Sphaerotilus montanus: one gene and its partner. The protein of the gene in region 2 interacts with the protein of the main gene of each other region in a pairwise test. Links are inferred from orthologs where the notes say so. Each region holds a gene or a part of one and is shown on either strand. Other genes may lie near its edges.

What was found. Proteins that work in one complex are often made in the same cells at the same time.
Region 1: the proteins of BDD16_RS11240 (region 2) and BDD16_RS18350 interact in binary tests that used the Escherichia coli proteins (3 or more experiments, as listed by UniProt). The link is inferred for Sphaerotilus montanus from one-to-one orthologs.

The regions. Positions count from the first base shown.
Region 1 is NZ_JACCFH010000001.1:4,041,522-4,045,128, reverse strand. The notes cover bases 609-3,607. They hold BDD16_RS18350 (LytR/AlgR family response regulator transcription factor), read left to right. Parts: upstream 609-1,701; coding sequence 1,702-2,514; downstream 2,515-3,607. Other genes in these bases: BDD16_RS18345 (hypothetical protein), read right to left, coding at 2,562-3,374; BDD16_RS18355 (sensor histidine kinase), read left to right, coding at 609-1,705. Also shown: BDD16_RS18360 (hypothetical protein), read left to right, coding at 1-558; more of BDD16_RS18355, read left to right, coding at 578-608. UniProt on the Escherichia coli protein: Member of the two-component regulatory system BtsS/BtsR, which is part of a nutrient-sensing regulatory network composed of BtsS/BtsR, the low-affinity pyruvate signaling system YpdA/YpdB and their respective target proteins, BtsT and YhjX.
Region 2 is NZ_JACCFH010000001.1:2,488,209-2,492,380, reverse strand. What follows is about bases 717-3,672. They hold BDD16_RS11240 (glutamate-5-semialdehyde dehydrogenase), read left to right. Parts: upstream 717-1,532; coding sequence 1,533-2,813; downstream 2,814-3,672. Other genes in these bases: BDD16_RS11230 (LemA family protein), read left to right, coding at 3,572-3,672; queC (7-cyano-7-deazaguanine synthase QueC), read left to right, coding at 2,810-3,532; BDD16_RS11245 (DsbA family oxidoreductase), read left to right, coding at 852-1,496; galE (UDP-glucose 4-epimerase GalE), read left to right, coding at 717-829. Also shown: more of galE, read left to right, coding at 1-716; more of BDD16_RS11230, read left to right, coding at 3,673-4,171. UniProt on the Escherichia coli protein: Catalyzes the NADPH-dependent reduction of L-glutamate 5-phosphate into L-glutamate 5-semialdehyde and phosphate. The product spontaneously undergoes cyclization to form 1-pyrroline-5-carboxylate.

The sequences.
Region 1 (3,607 bases), 1.6 Mb from region 2 along the record:
TTCGGCGCCGACGACGCCACCAGCCTGGTCTGGGTCGATCCGCAGCAGGGCCACGACGGCAGCGCGCTCGCCCTGCGGCACTACCAGCGGCTCGGCGCGCTCGATCTGCACGCCCACGCGCACTGGAGCGCGGCGACCCGCGGCAACGTCGGTGCGGCGCTGGCGTGGGTCGCGTCGGACGCGGTGGAGTGGCACGCCTCGACCCGCTGGCTGCCCGCGCTGGGCCGCCACCAGACGCTCGTCGGCGGCAGTTGGACCGGCGGCGCGGACGTGACCGTGCTCGCCGAGGTCTGGCACGACGGTCAGGCCGCCACACCCTCCGCCCGTCGCAACGCCTACGGCCGCCTCGCGTGGCAGCACGATGCCTGGCAGGTGTCGGCCGACGCGCTGTGGCAACCCGCGGATGCCGGCCGGGTGCTGGGCGCCGGACTGCGCTGGCAGGGGGACCAATGGCGCGTCGAGGCCGTCTGGCGCGTGTTCGGCGGGCCGGTCGGCGCAGCGCTGCGGCACACCCCGAGCCGACAGACCGGTGCGCTGGCCATGACCCGCAGCTTCTGAAGGCTGCTACAAACCCACCATGACGCTCGAACCCGACTCCACCACCAGGCGCTGCTGGCACTGCACGGTCCTCAACCGCACGCTGCTCACCGTCGTGCTGGCCGTGGTCATCGCCACCGGACTGACGCTGGTGAGCCACGGGCAGTTCTTCAACAGCCTGGTGTATTCGCTGTGCGTCGGCCTGCTGTGCGAGCTGGCGCTGGACGGTGGCTGCCACGCCATCGCCTGGGTGATCAGCCGGCGTGACCCGGACAACCAGGCGGCGAAGGCGGGCTGGCCGGGCTGGTTCTGGATGGGTGCCTGCATCGTGGTCGGCGTGCCGGCGGCCTACATCGGCGGCCATGCGCTCGGCGGCCTGATCCTCGGGCACGACACCCACCTCGGCGCCAACTGGCGACCCAATGCCGGGATGCTGCTGTTGTCACTGAGCATCGGCTTGGCGGCCACGTTTTTCTTCAAGTCCCAGGGCGAACTCGCCGCCACCCGGGCCGAGGCCGAATCCGCGCTGCGCATGGCGGCCGAACACCGGCTGAAGCTCCTGGAAAGCCAGCTGGAACCGCACATGCTGTTCAACACGCTGGCGAACCTGCGGGTGCTGATCGCACTCGACCCGCCGCAGGCCCAGGCGATGCTCGACCACCTGATCGCCTTCCTGCGCAGCACGCTGCAGGGCTCGCGCACGACGCTGCACCCGCTGCACGCCGAATTCGACCGACTGCGCGACTACCTGGCGCTGATGAGCGTGCGAATGGGGCCTCGGCTGCAGACAAGCCTGGACCTGCCGCCGGAGCTGGCCGACCTCGCCGTGCCGACGCTGCTGCTGCAGCCGCTGGTCGAAAATGCCGTCCACCACGGCTTGGAACCCGCGATCGACGGCGGACAGATCCGCATCGAGGCACGCCGCCTGGACCATCCCGGTGGCGCGAGGCTCCAGCTCCGGGTCTTCGACAGCGGCGACGGGCTGACCCATGCCAGTGCCCCGCTGCCGAGCACCGGGACCGGCTTTGGCCTGTCACAGGTCCGCGAGCGACTGCGCACGCTGTACGGCACCGAGGCCACGCTGAGCCTGACACGCACCGACAGCATCCAGGAGCCGCCCGGCACACTGGCCCTCATCGATCTGCCCTTGCCCCTGCCAACGCCATGACCGCCCTGCGCACCGCCCTGATCGCCGAAGACGAACCCCTGCTCGCAGCACACCTGCGCGCCGAGTTGCAGCAGGTCTGGCCAGATCTGGCCGTGACCGCCGTCGCCACCAACGGTGTGCAGGCGCTGGCCCGCGCGCTGGAGCTGCGGCCTGACGTGTGCTTCCTCGACATCCGCATGCCGGGGCTGACGGGGCTGGAAGTGGCGCGGGCACTGGCCGAGGACTGGACGGACGATCCGGGAGTGCCCTTCCCGCTGCTGGTGTTCATCACGGCCTATGACCAGCACGCCGTGCAAGCCTTCGAGCTGCAGGCAGTGGACTACCTGCTCAAGCCGCTGGTCCGCGCGCGGCTGCAGTCGTGTTGCCAGCGCTTGCAACAGCAACTGGCGCGGCGCGACGTCCTGCACCCCTCGGAACCAGACCCTCTGCAGACGTTTGCACGCCAGTTGCAATCGCTGCTCGCCCCATCCATGACCACACCGCAGCGGCTGGACTTCATCCCGGTCCAGACGGGACACACCGTGGAAATGGTGCCGGTCGACGAGGTGGTCTATTTCGAAGCAGCAGACAAGTATGTCCGGGTCCTGACCACCGACCGCGAACATCTGATCCGGATGTCCTTGCGGGAATTAATCAATCAAATTGATGAAAGGCGCTTCTGGAAGATTCACCGCAGCATTCTGGTGCAGACACGCTGCATATCCCGCGCCGTGCGGGATGAGCAAGGCAGGCTCTCCGTGGTGTTGCGCCAGCGCAGCGAGATCCTGCCGGTGAGCCGGGTCTATGCCCATCTGTTCAAAGGCATTTGAACCGATCGCGAAGTTTGTGCCCATGCACGAACTGTTGCGCAGATTTATCAATAACGGCGCTGTTCCTGCACCGCCCGCTGCAACTCGACCAGTTCATCGAGCACCTCGGTGGCGAAGCCCCGGCGACCGGGCCGCGAACTGATGAGCAGTTCGTCGAAATACGCGTTCACCGCCTCGTCCTCACCCCAGAGAATCGCGAACTTGTTCACGATATGAGGGTGTCTTTTTGCCGTGATGAGCGGGCGAACCGTCACGGGCAAGGATTGAAGCCAGCGGGCACCATACCCGTTCAGACGCTCGGCCGTGAGCATGGACGGCGCCGAATGCTGGAAATCGGAAGCCCCCGGACGGGCCGTCGCGGCAGCACTTGAAAACCCGGTCGAAGGCAGACCCGGCAACGATGTGGCGCCGGTTTGTCTGCGCGCACTGGAAAAGTCGGACTTCTGCATCAAGGCCCCCGTCAACAATTGAACGATTGGCGACATTGTGCACTCCGTAACGACTTGTATTGACAAATCGGCCTTCAAAAATGCCGACTGTGACACGAGATTTGTGGTTTCGGCCCCGGAAACCGCTGTCGCGGTATGCAGGGGCGCAGGGCCGCGCCGGACTGGCAGTAACTCCAGCGGAATACACGGATATTCGAAGCTCATGCCCTGAGCCTGTTGCCAGCCATCCGGAAAGGCACCGCCACCGGCGTGCGCACCAGCCCGACCAGTCGCCCAGCGCACCATGTCAGAGCGTTTTCCGACACGCCGACGGCGTGACCCGCTGCGCACCGGCTCCCACGCCTCGACACGGGGGTACGGGGCCGCATCGTCGGCCGGGTCAGGAATCAGGAACTCGGAATCTGGATTCATTTCCCACAATCAGCACATGGTCATGTCAAGGTGTGACGCCATGTTAGAGAACGGTCCACCGATGCGGGCCCATCCACTGCGGGGGGCCGGTGTGCGGCAGAGCCCCTGGATGCAGGTGCCACCACCGGCCGCGGCGCAAGACTTGCGAATCGGGCACCCCGGGTCAGCCCCTGGCACCCCGTCGCTACAATCATTCGACCCCACCGCCCGACCCGGCGGCCGATCCTTCACGC
Region 2 (4,172 bases):
CGCCCGCATGGAGGACATCATCGCCCGCCACGGCGTCTCGGCCGTCGTCCACTTCGCCGCGCACAAGGCGGTCGGCGAGTCGACCCAGAAGCCGCTCGAATACTTCCGCAACAACCTCGGCGGCCTGGTCAGCGTCGCCACCGCGATGAGCAACCAGGGCGTCAAGGCGCTGGTGTTCAGCTCCTCGGCCACCGTCTACGGCCAGCCCGAGCGCCTGCCGATCACCGAGGACTGCGCGCTCTCGACCACCAACCCCTACGGCATGACCAAGCTGCTGGGCGAGCAGATGCTGCGCGAGCTGGAAGCGTGCGACCCGAGCTGGGCCATCGCCTACCTGCGCTACTTCAACCCGGTCGGCGCCCACGCCAGCGGCCTGATCGGCGAAGACCCGCGCGGCATCCCGAACAACCTGATGCCCTACGTCACCCAGGTCGCCGTCGGCAAGCGCGCCCACCTGCAGGTCTTCGGCGGCGACTACGACACCGCGGACGGCACCGGCGTGCGCGACTACATCCACGTCGTCGACCTCGCCGCCGGCCACGTCGCGGCGCTGCGCCACCTGCTCGAAGCGAAGTCCTCGGTCACGGTCAACCTCGGCACCGGCCAGGGCTACAGCGTGCTCGACGTGGTCAAGGCCTTCGAGCGCGCCAGCGACCGCCCGGTCCCGTACAAGATCGTCGACCGCCGCCCCGGTGACATCGCCGCCTGCTACGCCGACCCGGCCGCCGCCGAGCGCGTGCTGGGCTGGAAGGCCGAGCGCGGCATCGACCAGATGTGCCAGGACAGCTGGCGCTGGCAGTCGATGAATCCCCAAGGGTTTGTCGGCTGAGCCTTCGTGCGATGCTTCGGAGATGAAAATCGATTTCGTCTCCGACGTCTCCTGCCCGTGGTGCGCCATCGGGCTCAACGCACTGGAACAGGCGCTTGAGCGGGTCGGCCCCGAGGTGCAGGCCACGCTGCACTTCCAGCCCTTCGAGCTCAACCCGTCGATGCCCGCCGAAGGCCAGGCCATCGTCGAGCATCTGACCGAGAAGTACGGCATCTCCGCCGAGCAGGTCGCCGCCAACACCGAAGCCATCCGCCAGCGCGGCGCGGGCGTCGGCTTCGCGTTCGGCCTGGGCAAGCGCAGCCGGATCTACAACACGTTTGATGCGCACCGGCTGCTGCACTGGGCCGGACTGCAATCCGCCGAGGCGCAGCGCCAGCTCAAGCACGCGCTGTTCAAGGCGTACTTCACCGACGGGCTGAGCCCGGGTGACCACGCGGTGCTGCTGGCGGCTGCGGCCTCTGCCGGGCTGGACACTGACGCGGCGCGGGCCGTGCTCGACAGCGATGCCTACGCCTACGACGTGCGCGAGCAGGAAGCGTTCTACCAGCAGGCCGGCATCCGCTCGGTGCCGGCGGTGATCCTCAATGACCGGCACCTGATCTCCGGCGGGCAGCCGGTCGAGGTGTTCGAGCAGGCGCTGCGGCAGATCGCGGCTCAGGAGGGCTGAGCCCGGGCCCGGCGGGGCTCTGCGACAATTCGCCGCATGAACACCCAGGACATCCCCGCCTACATGACCCGCGTCGGCGAGGCCGCCCGCGCCGCCGCGACCCGGATGGCCGCCGCCTCCACGAGCGCCAAGAACCGCACGCTGCTGGCCCTGGCCCGCCTGCTGCGCGACAACGTCGCCGCCCTCGACGCCGCCAACGCGCTCGACCTGAACGCCGCCGCGGCGAACGGCCTGTCCGGCCCGATGCTCGACCGCCTGAAGCTCGGCGCCAAGGTCATCGCCACCGTCGCCGAAGGCTGCGAACAGCTCGCTGCGATGCCGGACCCGGTCGGCGAGATCACCGGCGTCAAGCGCCGCCCGACCGGCATCAGCGTCGGCCAGATGCGCGTGCCGCTGGGCGTGTTCGGCATGATCTACGAGAGCCGCCCGAACGTGACGATCGAAGCGGCGTCGCTGGCGATCAAGAGCGGCAACGCCTGCATCCTGCGCGGCGGCTCGGAAGCGATCCACTCGAACCTCGCGCTGTGGAAGCTGGTGCAGGCCGCGCTGGTCGAAGCCGGCCTGCCCGCCACCGCGGTGCAGCTCGTCGAGACCACCGACCGTGCCGCCGTCGGCCAGTTGATCGCGATGCCGGCGTTTGTCGACGTGATCATCCCGCGTGGCGGCAAGGGCCTGATCGAGCGCATCTCGGCCGAGGCCAAGGTGCCGGTCATCAAGCACCTGGACGGCAACTGCCACACCTACATCGACGCTGAGGTGGACATCGCGCAAGCGCTCGTCGTCACCGACAACGCCAAGACGCAGAAGTACAGCCCCTGCAACGCGACCGAGTCGCTGCTGGTGCATGTGAACCAGGCGACGACGTTCCTGCCGCAGATCGGCGCGATCTTTGCCGCGAAGGGCGTCGAGATGCGCGCCTGCCCGCGCGCCAAGGCGATCCTGTCGGACGTGCCCGGCGCGACCGTGGTGGACGCGACGGAAGCCGACTGGTCGGAGGAATACCTCGCCCCCGTCATCAGCGTGAAGGTGGTCGACACGCTCGACGAGGCCATCGCCCACATCAACCGCTACAGCTCGCACCACACCGACGCCATCCTGACCACCAACCACCCGAACGCGATGCGCTTCCTGCGCGAGGTGGACTCGGCCAGCGTGATGGTCAACGCGAGCACGCGCTTCGCCGACGGCTTCGAGTACGGCCTGGGCGCCGAGATCGGCATCTCCACCGACAAGTTCCACGCCCGTGGCCCGGTCGGGCTGGAGGGGCTGACCTCGATGAAGTGGGTCGTGCTCGGCCAGGGCGAGATCCGCCAATGAACCCCCTTGCCGCCCGCGACCCGCGCACCGCCCTCGTGCTCTTCTCGGGCGGACAGGACTCGACGACCTGCCTGGCCTGGGCGCTGGAGCGTTTCCGGCGCGTCGAGACGGTCGGCTTCGACTACGGCCAGCACCACCTGATCGAGATGGACTGTCGGCTGACCGTGCGCGAAGAGCTGCGCGCGCAGTTCCCGCACTGGGCCGACCGGCTAGGCGACGACCATGTGCTCGACCTCGGCCTGATCGGGCAGCTCTCCGACACCGCGCTCACCGCCGAGCGGGAAATCGAATTCCAAGCGAACGGGCTGCCGAACACCTTCGTGCCCGGCCGCAACCTGCTGTTCCTCGGCTTCGCGGCGACGCTGGCCTACCGCCGGGGCGCATCGGTGCTGGTCGGCGGCATGTGCGAGACCGACTATTCGGGCTACCCGGACTGCCGCGACAACACGCTCAAGGCGCTGCAGGTGGCGCTGTCGCTCGGGCTGGCCACGCCGATGACGGTGGAAACGCCGCTGATGTTCCTGACCAAGGCGCAGACCTGGGACCTGTCCGAACAGCTGGGGGGGCGGACGCTGGTCGAGCTGATCATCGAGCACACCCACACCTGCTACCTCGGCGAGCGCGGCCAGCGCCACCCGTGGGGCCACGGCTGCGGCCACTGTCCGGCGTGCGAGTTGCGCCACAAGGGACACGCGGCCTGGCTGGCCGACGCAGGCTGACCCCCGGCGGCCACCGCGCCGCCATCCTGGAGACACGCGATGGACATTGCCACCCTGGTGATCCTGGCGGTGCTGGCGTTCTGGATGCTGGGCGCCTACAAGCGCCTCAAGCGGCTGCGCGCCAAGACCCACCACAGCTACGGTCCCCTGGCCAGCCACCTGCGCCAGCGCCACGCCGTGGCACTGGCGCTGGCCCAGGCCGCCCGCCCGCTGCTGTCCGGTGACCAGCAGCCCGTCGCCGCCCAACTGATCGACGCCGCCCGGCAGGCCGGCCGCGCCACCGACGAGGCGCAGGCCCGCGGCATGCGCGGCAATGCGCTGCAGGTGGTCGGCGCCGCCGAGGAGTCGCTCGGCACCCTGCTCGACACACTGGTCGGCGAGCTGCAGGACCTGACCTCCGGCCTCGGCCCCGAGCCCGCCATCACCGAACTGCTGCGCCAGCGTGACGCGCTGCAGGAGCAGATCCACATCAGCCGGCTGGTCTACAACCGCGAAGCCGAGCGCTACAACCACGCGCTGCACGTCTTCCCGACCACGCTGGTCGCGCTCGCGTGGGGCTTCAAGGCGGCACCGCTGCTGTCCGGGCAGGCCACCCTGCGTCTGGCGGGACAGCCCAGCAAACCGATGCCGCTGCTCTGAA